Linked DNA regions of Halorhodospira halophila. The protein of the gene in region 1 interacts with the protein of each later gene in a pairwise test. Links are inferred from orthologs where the notes say so. Each region holds a gene or a part of one and is shown on either strand. Other genes may lie near its edges.

Evidence for each region.
Region 2: the proteins of rplK (region 1) and prmA interact in binary tests that used the Escherichia coli proteins (3 or more experiments, as listed by UniProt). The link is inferred for Halorhodospira halophila from one-to-one orthologs.

What each region holds. Positions count from the first base shown.
Region 1 is NZ_NHSN01000015.1:37,028-41,400, forward strand. Bases 648-3,523 are described here. They hold rplK (50S ribosomal protein L11), read right to left. Parts: upstream 2,364-3,523; coding sequence 1,932-2,363; downstream 648-1,931. Other genes in these bases: rplJ (50S ribosomal protein L10), read right to left, coding at 648-953; rplA (50S ribosomal protein L1), read right to left, coding at 1,233-1,928; nusG (transcription termination/antitermination protein NusG), read right to left, coding at 2,444-2,977; secE (preprotein translocase subunit SecE), read right to left, coding at 2,981-3,358. Outside these bases: rplL (50S ribosomal protein L7/L12), read right to left, coding at 1-361; more of rplJ, read right to left, coding at 426-647. UniProt on the Escherichia coli protein: Forms part of the ribosomal stalk which helps the ribosome interact with GTP-bound translation factors.
Region 2 is NZ_NHSN01000025.1:287,263-297,231, forward strand. The notes cover bases 7,007-9,783. They hold prmA (50S ribosomal protein L11 methyltransferase), read right to left. Parts: upstream 8,948-9,783; coding sequence 8,066-8,947; downstream 7,007-8,065. Other genes in these bases: fis (DNA-binding transcriptional regulator Fis), read right to left, coding at 7,007-7,014; CCR79_RS13835 (DUF3426 domain-containing protein), read right to left, coding at 7,086-8,027; CCR79_RS10700 (hypothetical protein), read right to left, coding at 8,951-9,292; ppa (inorganic diphosphatase), read right to left, coding at 9,380-9,783. Outside these bases: CCR79_RS10650 (hypothetical protein), read left to right, coding at 1-184; CCR79_RS10655 (peptidoglycan DD-metalloendopeptidase family protein), read left to right, coding at 266-1,195; CCR79_RS10660 (bactofilin family protein), read left to right, coding at 1,105-1,770; CCR79_RS10665 (ParM/StbA family protein), read left to right, coding at 1,886-3,046; CCR79_RS10670 (phasin family protein), read left to right, coding at 3,236-3,709; purD (phosphoribosylamine--glycine ligase), read right to left, coding at 3,803-5,092; purH (bifunctional phosphoribosylaminoimidazolecarboxamide formyltransferase/IMP cyclohydrolase), read right to left, coding at 5,115-6,698; more of fis, read right to left, coding at 6,718-7,006; more of ppa, read right to left, coding at 9,784-9,910. UniProt on the Escherichia coli protein: Methylates ribosomal protein L11.

The DNA.
Region 1 (4,373 bases):
CCTCTTCCAGCTTGGCCTTGATGTCGTCGGCCTCTTCCTTGGAGGCGCCTTCCTTGATCGGCGCGGGGCAGCCCTCGACGACCTCCTTCGCCTCCTTCAGGCCCAGGCCGGTCACGCCGCGCACGGCCTTGATGACGCCGACCTTGTTGTCGCCGTGGGAGCTGAGGATCACGTCGAACTCGGTCTGCTCCTCGGCGGCGGCGCCCTCGTCGCCGCCACCACCGCCGGCAGCGGGCGCAGCGGCCACGGCCGCGGCCGCGGTGACGCCGAACTTCTCTTCCATCGCCTCGATGAGCTCCACGACCTCCATGACGCTCATGTTGGCAATGGACTCAAGGATCTCGTCTTTCGAAGCGGCCATCTGTGTCTCTCCTATTCAGTAATCAGCGAGTGGACCCCTGCGGGTCCGGTGGCGTATGGCCAGGTCAGGCAGCCTGCTTGGCGTCGCGCACGGCGGCCAGGGTCCGCACCAGCTTGCCCGGCACCTCGTTGGTGGTGGTGGCGAGCTTCTGGACCGGGGCACGCATGGTCGCCATGAGCTTCGACAGGGCCTCATCGCGGGTCGGCAGGCTGGCCAGCCGCTCGAGGTGCTCGGCACCGTACAGCGTGCCGCCGAACGCCACGTTGCGCACGACCAGCGCCTCGTTCTTCTTGCGGTAGTCGCGCACCAGACGCGCCGCCGCACCCGGGTCGTCCTGCGAGAACGCCAGCAGGAGCGGCCCGTAGAAGCCCTCGGTCATGCATTCAAAGTCGGTGCCGGCCACTGCCCGCCGGGCCAGGGTGTTCTTGACCACGCGGAGGTAGACGCCCTGCTCACGCGCCTGGGCGCGCAGCTCGTCCATCTCCCCGGCAGTCAGGCCCCGGTACTCGGCGGAGACCGCGGTCAGGGCCTCTTGGGCCACCGCAGCCACCTCCTGCACCATCGCCTTTTTCTGCTCCAGACTCAGTCCCATCGTCTGTCTCCTGGGAAGGTTGATCTCCTCGGAAGTCGCCTCCCGGGAGCCGATGGTGCGCACCCCGTGGTTGGGATACGCGAATCGACTCTCTCGAGTCGGCTTCACGGTGGCGAAGTGCAGGCTCCTCGCTTGCGCCACCGTCTACGCAGGCGGGTCTCCCCTTTAAGCCCCGCAGGGCACCGGCGGTCTCGGACGGCTGTCGCTGTCAGACAGCCGGGCCGGCCTCCGTGCCGGCCAGGTCCGGCGGGCCGCAGCACGGCCCGCCAAGGTTCCGGATCACACTCCGAGGGTGCCCTTATCGACGCGGACACCGGCGCCCATGGTCGAGGACACGGTGACCTGCTTGATGTAGACACCCTTGGAGGTGCTCGGCTTGAGCTTGTTCAGGTCGGCCAGCAGCGCGTCCAGGTTCTCGCGCAGGGCCTGGTCGTCGAAGTTGGCGCGCCCGATCGCGGAGTGGATCACGCCCCCCCGATCGGTGCGGTAGCGCACCTGCCCGGCCTTGGCGTTGCGCACGGCGCCTGCGACGTCGGCGGAGACGGTGCCGGTCTTCGGGTTGGGCATCAGCCCGCGCGGGCCGAGGACCGGACCGAGCTTGCCGACCACCCCCATGGCGTCCGGCGAGGCGATCACCACGTCGTAGTCGAGCTCGCCGCCCTGCATGCGCTCGGCCAAGTCGTCCATGCCGACGGCGTCGGCACCCTCGGCCTGCGCGGCGTCGGCGTTCTCGCCCTGGGCGAAGACGGCCACGCGCATCGACTTACCGGTACCGTTGGGCAGCACCGTGGAGCCGCGGACGATCTGATCCGACTTGCGAGGATCGACGCCGAGGTTAACCGCAACGTCGATGCTCTCGGGGAAGCGCGCCGTGGCCAGCTCCTTCACCAGAGCCAGCGCCTCGTCCACCGGATAGGCTTGGCTGCGGTCCACGCGCTCGCGAATCTGCTTCTGCCGCTTGGTCAGCTTGGCCATGGCTTAGACCCCCTCCACGTCGATGCCCATGCTCCGCGCGGTACCGGCGATGGAGCGCACCGCCGCGTCCATGTCGGAGGCGTTCAGGTCCGGCCACTTGGTCCGGGCGATCTCCTCGAGCTGATCGCGCTGGACGGTGCCGACCTTCTTGGTGTTCGGCGTGCCCGAGCCGCCCTTGGCGCCAATGGCCTTGAGCAGCAGGATCGCGGCCGGCGGGGTCTTGGTAACAAAGGTAAAGCTGCGATCGGAGTAGACCGTGATCACCACCGGGATCGGCAGGCCGGCCTCCATCTCCTGGGTCTGGGCGTTGAACGCCTTGCAGAACTCCATGATGTTCAGGCCGTGCTGACCGAGAGCGGGACCCACCGGCGGGCTCGGGTTGGCCTGCCCGGCAGGGACCTGCAGCTTGATATAAGCTTCGATCTTCTTCGCCATGCTTGCGTGCTCCTGTCACGGGTGCGAACGCCGGGTGAGGGCTCCCCGTGGGGTGAGACGCGCCGGTCGGCGCGTCGCGGTTACGTTTTCTCGACTTGGCTAAACTCGAGCTCGACGGGCGTGGAGCGGCCGAAGATCAGCACCGCAACACGCAGGCGGCTCTTCTCGTAGTTGACCTCTTCCACGGCGCCGTTGAAGTCGGTGAAGGGACCGTCGGTGACCCGCACGATCTCGCCGACCTCGAAAAGAACCTTGGGGCGAGGCTTCTCCGCGCCCTCCCGGACCCGGCTAAGGATCTGCTCGGCCTCGCGATCGGAGATGGGCGCGGGGCGATCGGGCCGCCCGCCAATAAAGCCCATGACCCGAGGCACCTCTTTAACCAGGTGCCAGGTGTCGTCGTCGAGCTCCATTTGCACGAGGACGTAGCCCGGGAAGAACTTGCGCTCACTCTTGCGCTTCTGCCCCTCGCGCATCTCGACGACTTCCTCGGTGGGCACGAGGATCTCACCGAACTTGTCCTCCATGCCCGCGCGCCGTATGCGCTCCTGAAGGGAACGCTGGACCTGCTTTTCAAAGCCCGAGTAGGCGTGGATTACATACCAGCGCAGTGCCATGGATCAGCCTCCGTGGCCGGTGATCATGCCGACCAGCCAAAGCAGGAGCAGGTCCATCAGCCAGAGGAAGATCGCCACGATGATCACCACCGCGGCGACAATCAGCGTGGTCTGCAGGGTCTCCTGCCGGGTAGGCCAGACGACCTTGCGCACCTCCTGCTTGGCCCCCTGGGCGAACGACCAGACGTTCCGCCCCTGCGCGGTGGTGGCAAGGATGGCGACGGATACGCCGACGACGGCCAGCAGGCCGGCGACCCGATAGAGGAGCGGCTCGTCACCGAAGACGTAGAACCCGGCCACGGCCCCGAGCGCGAGAGCGATGGCTACGACCCACTTAACGACGTCAAGCGGGGATTTCGCAGTCTCTGCCTTTGACTTCATGGACCCTGCTACCGAAGCGGTCCGGCGAGCCATGCCCGCCGGACCGCGTCGTGAAGTTGGCAGGCCAGGAGGGACTCGAACCCCCAACCTGCGGTTTTGGAGACCGCTGCTCTGCCAATTGAGCTACTGGCCTGGTGTTTGATGACCTGAGGGTGCGGAGTTATACCACCCACACCCCCGGTCTGGCAAGATCAGTCGATGATCTTGGAGACGACGCCGGCGCCGACGGTGCGGCCGCCCTCGCGGATCGCGAAGCGCAGGCCGTCCTCCATGGCGATCGGGGCGATCAGCTGAACCGTCATCTTGACGTTATCGCCCGGCATCACCATCTCGGTGCCCTCCGGCAGCGTCACCGTACCCGTGACGTCCGTCGTCCGGAAGTAGAACTGCGGACGGTAACCGTTGAAAAACGGCGTGTGCCGGCCACCCTCGTCCTTGCTCAGGACGTACACCTCGGCCTCGAAGTGCGTGTGCGGCGTGATCGACTTCGGCTTGCACAGCACCTGGCCACGCTCGACGTCGTCGCGCTTGATCCCGCGCAGCAGCGCACCGATGTTGTCACCCGCCTCGCCCTGGTCGAGCAGCTTGCGGAACATCTCGACGCCGGTGCAGGTCGTCTTGCGCGTCTCGGTGATGCCGACGATCTCGACCTCTTCACCGACCTTGATCACACCGCGCTCGACCCGGCCGGTGACCACCGTGCCGCGACCCGAGATGGAGAAGACGTCCTCGATCGGCATCAGGAAGTCGCCGTCAACCGGACGCTCCGGCTGCGGGATGTGCTCGTCCATGGCCTCGACGAGCTTGATGATCGCCGGACGCCCCATCTCCGAGTCGTCCCCCTCGAGCGCCTTCAGTGCCGAGCCGGTGACCACCGGGATGTTGTCACCGTCGAAGTCGTAGTCGCTCAGCAGCTCGCGGACCTCCATCTCGACGAGCTCGAGCAACTCGGCGTCGTCGACCATGTCGGCCTTATTCAGGAAGACCACGATCGCCGGGACACCGACCTGACGGG
Region 2 (9,969 bases), on another replicon or contig:
CCTCATCGGTGCCGTGATCATCGCCGCCCGCACGTGGTGGCTACGCCGCCAGATGCGTCGCGCCGCCGCCCGCGGCGAAGGCTTCGACCCGGCACGCCGATCCGGCACGCCGACCCGTGGCCGGATCATCGAGGGCGAGTACAGCCGCGGCTCAGAGGACGATCCGCGTCATCCGCGGCGCTGAGTTGAGCCCGCCCCGGCAAAAGCGGCAGGAACCGCCGCGCCCCCGGGAGCGCCCCGTTCGCCATAGGGGAGCAGAGACGGCGTGAAGGATCGTTTCACGGTCACCATCACCGACTTCCGCGGCGCCCGCCACTATTCGCTGCACCAGATCGCCAAGCGCTTCGCGCTGGCCCTGGCCGGCGGCTTGGCGCTCGTGCTGCTCGCAGGCGCCCTCGCCCTCCATGCGCTCAACGACAAGATCACCGAACTGAACCAGGTCCGCGCCGACAAGGCCGAGGCCGCCCGCCAGATCGAGCGGCGCAACGAGGAACTCCGCGAGCTGGTCAGCGAGCGGGAGCAAGAGATCCACCGCATGGATCTCGAGCTCGGCCACATCGAGACCCTGGTCGGACTCGATCCCCAGCCGGAGGCCAAGCGCCGCGAGCGGCTCGACACCGCCGGCCAGACGGCGCTCGAGAAGGCGCTAATGTTGCGAACCATCCCCAGCGGCTGGCCCCTCCAAGAGGAGTCACGAATCACCAGCGGCTACGGCTGGCGGACCCATCCGGTGACCGGCGAGCGCTCGTTCCACGCCGCGGTCGATCTGCGCGCACCGGTGGGCGAGAAGATCGTCGCCACCGCCGACGGGGTAGTCAACTTTGCGGCCAAGCACCAGGGCAGCGGGCTCGGCAAGCTGGTCATCCTCGCCCACGATTTCGGTTTCCAGACCCACTACGCCCACCTGAGCCGGATCGAGGTGGAGACCGGCGAGTTCGTCGAAGAGGGCGATGTCATTGCCCGCTCCGGGGCCACCGGCAATGTCAACGGCCCCCATCTGCACTACGAGATCTGGCACACCCAGCGCAAGCTGAACCCGGAACCGTTTCTGGACTGGAGCCTGGAGAACTATGAAGAGCTCTTTGAAGAAGAGGGCCGCGTAAAATGGGAATCATTGGCAAAGGGGATCAATCGAAGAGCCGAAGCCCTGGAACGACAGTTATCTGCGACGGCACGCGACTGGTCGGAGAACTGACCCTGGAGTCGAACCTGCACCTGGACGGGCAGATCAAGGGCACCATCGTCTCGGACCATGACGTGAGTATCGGCCACACCGGCCGCTTCGAGGGCAATATCAAGGCCCACCGTCTGCTGGTCAGTGGCTACGTGGAAGGCGTGATCGACTGCGCCAGCCTCGAGATCGTCGCCGAGGGGCGCGTCTTCGGCGAGCTCCACAGCGACGACTTCATCATCGAGGCCGGCGGCCAGTTCCTCGGCGAGAGCCATCCGCGGCGCGAGGTGCCACTGGCCGCCTTGCAGCATGAAGCCGGCCGGGAGTCGCAACTGACCGGGCCGGAACAGGCGCAGGCGCCAGCACAGGCGGAGACCGGGGCCGATACCGAGGCCGGGGCCACCCCGACGACGGACACCCCGCCCGAGCCCGAACCGGAACCGCCGCGTGCCGACCCCAGGCCCGAGCCGCACCGGGAGGAAGCGCACGGCCCGGCGGAGGAACCTGAGCAAGCGCAGGGAAGGCAGGAGCAGGAAGAAGAGGAGCCGTCGCGCAATGTCCGCCCCCAGCCGAGGCAGACGTTCTGGGGGCGGCGCTGATCTGTGGCGGGCCCGCCGGCGGCGTGTGCTAGCATGGCCGGTATCCGCCTGGGGGATTCAGGGTTTCTGAGCGCCCAGACAGAGACGGCGAACGGGCAACAGAGGGGGAGACGCCGTGGAACGTTGTATTGGCCTGGACATGGGGTACGGGTTCATCAAGATCGATGACGGCCGCGAGGGGCACGTATTCCCCAGCGTCGTCGGCGAGGGCGAGTCGGGCATGCCGATGTCCCTGGGCGTGGCCCAGCGCAGCGGCAGCAGCGAGCTGCGCATCACCTACGGTGGTAAGAGCTATCTGCTGGGCGACTACGCCATCCGCCACTCGCGCCTGGCGCACCGGGGACTGTCGCCGACCCGCGCGGAGGGGGACGACCTCAAGATCCTCTTCCTCGGCGCCCTCAGCCTCTACGCCCGCGAGACGGTGAACAACTTCCACGTGGTCACCGGCCTGCCACCAGGCCGCATGCACATGGCCGACGACCTGGTCCGCCAGCTGCGCGGCGACCACGAGGTCATCCGCCACGTCGGCCCGAGCCGCTTCGGGGTCAGCATCCGGCTCGAGAACATCGAGGTGGTCCCGCAGCCGGTGGGCAGCTTCTGGGCCGAGGTCCTCGACGACCGCGGGCAGATCCGCGGCGATCACCCGCTGCTCAACGGCCGCGTCGGCATCATGGACATCGGCTTCCGCACCAGCGACTTTGCCACCGTGATCGACGGCGAGTACTCCCCGGGCTTCTGCAAGACGGTGCCGCTGGGGATCTCCTTCGGCTACGAGGAGATCGCCCAGGAACTCTCCACCCAGTACGGGCTCGAGCGCGAGCAGTACACGCTGGACGAGGCCATCATCCAGGGCCAGGTCAACGTCAACGGGCGACCGGTAGACATCGTCGAGCTCCGCGACCGCATCTTCGGCGACATCGCCACCAAACTGCTGGTCGAGGCCCGCTCGATGTGGCAGATCCAAGAGTACGACCACATCATCATCACCGGTGGCGGTGGCCGGGTGCTCGAGCGCTACCTCCGGCCCGAGCTCTCCCAGGCCCAGCTGGCGCAGGACTCCGTCACCGCCAATGCCCGCGGCTACTTCAACTGGGCCTATTTCAACGCCCAGCAACGCGCCGCGGAGATGGGCCACGCCGCCGAGCAGGAGGCCGCCCCGCAGGAGGACTACCGTTCCGGCAGCTACGGCACCGGCAGTACCACCTACAGCCGCGGGGGCGACAGCGACGGGGACGGCGCGGCCGTGCCGCCGGCCCGCAGCGGCAGCGAGGGCTGACCGCCTCCCGCTGGGGCCCACGCCCCGGCGAGCGGATCGGACCGAGGGGCCGCGCCGCCTGGCGCGGCCCCTTTTTGTTTGGCGTGGGTCAATCTGCTGTTGCAACGCAACACGGGTGGTGCTATGTTGCATCGCACAAGGCATGGCGAGCGGTCATGCCTCGAGCAGCTTCAACAAGGAGAGAGACCCATGCAAGACCAGCTCAACAAGACCATGCAACAGTTCCAGAAGATGATGGAGCCGAGCCGCAAGCTCAACGCGCTGCTCCTCGACCACGCCGAGAAGGTCGCTCACCTGAACCTGGAGGCGGCGCGCTCCTACACCGACCTGGCCATGGAGCAGATGCGCAAGGCCATGGAGGTCCGTGATCCGGAGAGCTTCCAGAACTACCTGAACGACCAGGGCAAGGTCGTGCAGACGATGAGCAACAAGTTCACCGAGAACGCCAGCACCCTGGCCGACATCAGCAAGAACATGGGCGAGGAAGTGCAGAAGATCGCCCAGGAGAACGTCACGGCCATGACCGAGACGATGCAGGGCCAGGCCGAGAAGGCCACCGGCAAGGGCCGCAGCGCGGGCAGCAGTGCCAGCGGTGGTGCCTCGGCGGGTGGCAGCGGCAGTGGCTCCGCCGCCTCCGGCAGCAGCAGCAAGAAGTCCGCGTAACCCCTCCGGGGATTCCCGACAACGGAGCCGGTGCCCCGCGGGGCGCCGGCTCCGTTTCGTTCAGCCCCCTCAACGGGGCACCGGGGGGGGGGGTCAGCCGGTTTCCCGGGCAATGGCCCGGGCACCGATGTCCCGCCGGTAAAACACCCCCTCCCAGTGGATGGCGGCGACACCGCGATAAGCGGCCTGTTGCGCAGCAGCCACACGCTCGCCCAGGGCGCAGCAGCAGAGCACCCGACCGCCGTTGGTCACCACCCGGCCGTCGGCGTCGAGGGTCGTGCCCCCGTGGAAGACCTTGCAGCCGGTGTGCTCGGCGTCGTCGAGCCCTTCAATGACATCGCCCCGCTCCACCGGCCCCGGATAGCCGGCCGCCGCCATCACCACGCCGACCGCCGGGCGCGGATCCCAGCTCAGCGCCACCTCCGGCAGCCGGCCGTCGAGGGCAGCCCGGCAGAGCTCGGCGAAGTCCGCATCCAGGCGCATCAGCAGGGGTTGCGCCTCCGGGTCGCCCAGGCGGCAGTTGTACTCGAGGACGCGCGGATGGCCCTCGTCGTCGATCATCAGCCCGGCGTAGAGAAACCCCTTGTAGGGCCGCCCCTCGGCAGCCAGCCCGCGGACCGTGGGCCGGATCACCTCGTCCATGACCCGCTGGTAGAGCCGTTCATCCATCAGCGGCGCCGGCGAGTACGCGCCCATCCCCCCGGTGTTCGGACCCTCATCACCGTCGTCCCGCGGTTTGTGATCCTGAGAGCTGGCCATCGCCACCACATGCTCGCCGTCGACCAGGGCGATGAAGCTCAGCTCCTCGCCCTGCAGGCACTCCTCGACCACGACGCGCGCACCGGCGTCCCCGAAGGCCTGGCCTGAGAGCATGCGCTCGGCGGCCAGCAGGGCGGCATCCTTGGTCGCCGCCACCTCGACACCCTTGCCCGAGGCCAGCCCATCGGCCTTGATGACCATCGGCGCGGGGTGTTCCCGGATGTAGTCGGTGGCCGCGCCCAGATCGTCAAAGGTCCGGTAGGCCGCCGTGGGGATCCCGTGACGGGCCATGAAGGCCTTGGCGAAGGCCTTGGAGCCCTCCAGCTCCGCGGCGGCCGCGGTCGGGCCCAGACAGGGGAGCCCCGCCTCCTGGAACGCGTCCACCACCCCGGCCACCAGCGGTGCCTCGGGCCCAACCACCGTAAAGGCCACCGCTTGTTCCCGGGCCTGCTGGACCAGCGCCGGGACGTCCTCCGCGCCAACCTGGATGTTCCGGACCCCGGGCTCGCGGGCGGTGCCGGCGTTACCGGGGGCGACGAGCACCTCTTCGACCTGCGCCGAGCGCGCCAGGGCCCAGGCCATGGCGTGCTCGCGACCGCCCCCTCCGATAACCAGTACCTTCATCCTCTACCTCGCTTGGCCGCGTTCAGTGGCGGAAGTGGCGCATCCCGGTGAAGACCATGGCCAGGCCATGCTCGTCGGCGGCGTCGATTACCTCTTGGTCGCGCATCGAGCCACCGGGCTGGATGAGCGCCGCGGCACCGGCCTCGGCGGCCTGATCGACTCCGTCCCGGAACGGGAAGAAGGCGTCGGAGGCGAGCACCGAGCCCTGCAGGGCGAGCCCCGCATCCGACGCCTTCTCGCAGGCGATCCGGGTACTGAACACGCGGCTCATCTGCCCGGCCCCCACACCGAGGGTGCGCTGCCCGCCCGCAAAGACGATGGCGTTGGACTTGACGTGCCGCACCACTTCCCAGGCGAAACGCAGGTCGGCCCATTCGGCGTCGGTGGGCTGACGCCGGGTGACCACCCGCAGGTCGGCCGGATCGACCACTGCGGTGTCTCGATCCTGGACCAGGAGACCGCCGCGCACCCGCTTGAGCTCCAGATCTGCGCCAGCCTTCCGCGGCCAGCGGCCGGTCTGCAGCACGCGCACGTTGGCCTTGGCGGAGAAGCGCGACAGGGCCTCGTCGGTGACCGCCGGGGCAATGACCACCTCCACGAACTGGCGATCCAGGATGGCACCGGCCAACTCGGCGTCGACGGTGTCGTTGAAGGCGATGATGCCACCGAAGGCCGAGGTCGGGTCGACCTCGAAGGCCCGGTCGTAGGCCTCGCGCAGGGTCTCGGCACAGGCCACACCGCAGGGGTTGGCATGCTTGACGATGACACAGGCCGGCGCCTCGAACCCCTTGACGCACTCCAGCGCGGCATCGGTATCGGCGACGTTGTTGTAGGACAGGGCCTTGCCCTGGAGCTGGCGCGCCGTGGCGACGCTGGCCTCACCGGGGGTGACGTCACGGTAGAAGGCAGCGGACTGATGCGGGTTCTCGCCATAGCGCATATCCGCGATCTTCTCCACCTGCAACGTCCAGATACCCGGGAAATCGCCCTGCTGCTCACCCTGCTCGTCGCGCTGGCTCAGGTAGGCGGCGATGGCGCCATCGTAGCGTGCGGTGTGGCTGAACGCCCGGGTTGCCAGGTGGTGACGCAGGGCCCGGCTGGTCCCGCCCAGGCGCTGGACTTCGTCCAGGACCCGATCGTAGGCGGCAGCCTCGGTGACCACCGCCACATCGGTGTGGTTCTTGGCCGCGGCACGGATCATGGCCGGCCCGCCGACGTCGATGTTCTCGATGGCCTCGGCCAGCGTGCAATCCTCGGCGGCGACGGCCTGCTCGAAGGGGTAGAGGTTCACGCAGAGCAGGTCGATGGGCCCGATGCCGTGCTCGTCCATGACCGCGTCGTCCGTGCCGCGCCGCCCCAGCAGCCCGCCGTGGATGCGCGGATGCAGGGTCTTGACCCGGCCATCCATGATCTCCGGGAAGCCGGTCTCGGCCGAAACCTCACGCACCGGGATACCGGCCTCGCCCAGCAGGCGGGCCGTACCACCGGTCGAGAGGATCTCGACGCCTTGCTCATGCAGGGCCCGGGCGAAGCCCTCCACCCCGCTCTTGTCGGAAACGCTGATCAAGGCCCGCCGCAGGGGCCGCACGCCGTCGTTGGTCGCCATATTGGATTGTCCGGGTTGTTCAGTTGTAGTCGATGCCGTGATCGCGCAGCTTCTTGCGCAGGGTCGCCCGATTAAGGCCGAGCAGCTGCGCAGCCCGCGTCTGATTGCCAGAGCAGTAGTCCATCACCGACTCGAGGAGCGGAACCTCCACCTCGTTGAGCACGAGCCGATAGAGACCATTGCAGTCGTGCCCGTCCAGCTCCCTGAAATAGTCATCCAGGGCGCGACTGACCGCCTCGCGGATGGGCCCCCCCACCTCGCCGTCGCCGCCCCTGCCAGGACCCTGTCCGGGACCGGGTCCCTTGCCGTCCTGCATGCATCACCCCCATTCATGTCTGTCTGGAAGGATAACAGAGCCGACCGGCGGCCCCCCGGGCCCTGGCGGCCCTACTCGACCGGTCGGAATGACAGCGAGAAACTCTCGGCCCCGCCGTCGGGCTCTGCCACGTAGAGTTCCACCGGGATCCGAGCCCCCGGCTCCATGCCCGCGCCCAGGCGCGCCCGCAGACGGCTGTCGGCCACGTAGTCCTCAGGGCGAACCCAGCGCTCGCCGGTCACGTGGCCGTCCAGATCCCGCAGTGTCAGCCGCATCTCGGGATAGGGCAGGCGCCGCTCGCCGGTGTGCACCAGCACCCCGCCGAGCATCAGCGCATCGTCCCGACGCGGATCCGGCTCCAGCCAGCGCTCCTCGACCTCGATGACGTCGTAGCTCGCCGCGGTCTCCAGCTGGCAGTCGTACACGGCGCAGACCGCCGAGAGCCACGCCCGCGTCCCGGGCAGCTCGAGCAGCTGCGCGCGGTAGAGGTACGAGCCATGGACCAGGGCCGCCGCCAACACCAGCACGCCAGCGGCGGTCATCCAGAGGCGCCGCTTGGGCCTCGTGCCAGCCCCCGGGGCACGGGCGGGACGCTGCCCGGCACGCAGCTCGGCCAGGACCTGCTCCCAGTCGGCCTCGCCCCCCCCCGGTTCGGCTGCCCGATCCGCCGCCTCCGGGCCGGAACCTGAGCGCTCCCCCGCGGTCGAGCGCTCACCGACGAGGGCCTGCAGGTCCACCGGCCGATCGCCTCTGTCGTCGGGCAGCATTCGGCCGATGGCCGACATCTGCGGTCCCAGGGCGGGGATGCGCACCTCGTCCCCACCGGCGGACCGGGACGGCGGGGCCCCGTCGGTCGTCGCGGCACCCGGCTCGCCGGGCAAGTCCTCGCTCAGCGCCTGAACCGCGTCGAAGGTGGTCTGGCACAGGCCACAGGTAACCCGACCGCGCGCCTGGCGAAGCTGCCACGCACGCAGCGCGAAGATCGTCCCGCATCCAGGGCACTGGGTGTACACGGGCTTCCCTCGTTGTTGGAAAATCCGGCGACCGACGTTCAGGCGGTGCGGGTGCCGCTGACCAGCACCCAGTCGCCGCGAGTCTGCGGCGCATCCCAGGCGATGCTGCCCTGGAAGGCATCCATGACCTGCTGCTCCTGCCCCAGGAGGATCCCGGAGAGCGCCAGGCGCCCACCGACGCGAACGCCGCTACGCAGCTCACCGGCCAGCTCCACCAGCGTCGATGCAAGGATATTGGCGACGAGGAAATCGGCGCAATACGCCGGCCGCTGATCGACGGCGTACGCCGGGACCCAATCGGCGACACCGTTGCGCTCGGCGTTGTCGCGGCTGGCGATCACTGCCTGGGGGTCGTTATCGACGGCCATGCAGCGGGCCGCGCCCAGACGTACCGCAGCCACGGCTAGGACGCCAGAGCCGGCGCCGAAATCGAGGCCGTCACGCCCCTGGATCGGCTCGCCATCAAGCCACTGCAGGCACAGCGCCGTGGTCTCGTGGGTGCCGGTGCCGAAGGCCAGCCCCGGGTCGAGGTGGATGGCCACGGCGTCGCGCGGCAGCTCCGGCTCGCTCCCGGTGGGGACGATCCAAAGCCGCTCGCCGAAGGCCATGGGGCGGAAGTGGTCGAGCCACTCGCGCTCCCAGGCACGATCCTCCAGCGTCTCCGCCTGCCAGCCTTGCAGACGTTCGCCCAGCTGCCCGGCGAGCAGCTTGTAAAGGTCCTCGGGATCGGTCCCGGCAGGAAACAGCGCGGCAACTCGAACCCGCTCCCACATCGGGTGCTCGCCCACGCCGGGCTCGAGGAGCACGGTGCCATCATCGGCCTGGTAGGTCTGGGACAGCGCCCCGGCCAGTTCCAGGGCGCCATCCACGGCATCGAGGTCGCCGGCGGCGACCTCCAGCGTCACCTGCAGCTGCGCCACGACTCAGGAACCTTGTCGCGGGGTCGGGGGAACCACGAAGCAGGCGGCCTGCTCGCGGGTATAGAAGCAGCCGTCGCGCTCGAACCCGGAGACCACCCGCTGCTTCACCGCGATGACCCGACCGCGGTCGTCGCGTTCGCTGATCAGCTCCTCGGGCAGACCGTCGAGGCGGTGAAAGGGGGCCGGCTGCCCGTTCCCGCTGCAGGAGAGGTAGATCGTCCCCGTCTCGGTGTCCAGGAAGGCCGGGCGGAAGCCGTGGTCCCGGTTGCAAGCGCTGACGCCACCGGTCCCCTGGAACGTGGCGTTCTCACACTTGAGTCGCTCTGCCGTAAGGGCGCGAGCCATCGCTCACCACCTCCGAACGTCGATACCGCTTCACGGGTTATCGGCCGCTCCACTGGCCCCCTGAGTCGGGCAACGCTCCCTGCGTTGCTACTGATTCCGGTAGTTGGACACCGCGTGCTCGATCTCGGCTCGCGCGGCGTCGGCGCCCTTCCAGTCGCGCACCTGAACCCACTTGCCGGGCTCAAGATCCTTGTAGTGCTCAAAGAAATGGCTGATCTCCTGCAGCAGGCGCGGCGGCAGGTCGTCGGGCCCCTTAACCTCGCTGTAGTCGGTGGTCAGCTTGTCCACCGGAACCGCAATCAGCTTGGCATCCTCGCCGGACTCGTCCGCCATCTCCAGCACACCCACCGGGCGGCAGCGGATCACCGAGCCGGGCTGCAACGGTAGGGGGGTGATGACCAGGGCGTCTACCGGATCGCCATCATCGGCCAGCGTCTGCGGCACAAAGCCGTAGTTGCACGGATAGTGCATGGCCGTGGCCATGATGCGATCGACGGTGAGCGCACCCGTCTCCTTATCCACTTCGTACTTCACGGGGCCGCCGTGGAGCGGGATCTCGATGACGACGTTGATATCGTCCGGAATCGACCGCCCGGCGGGCACGGAATCGAGGCTCATGCAGTTACTCCGTTCAGTAGAGGACGTTTGCGTATCGAGGAACGGTTCGACAGGGGCGA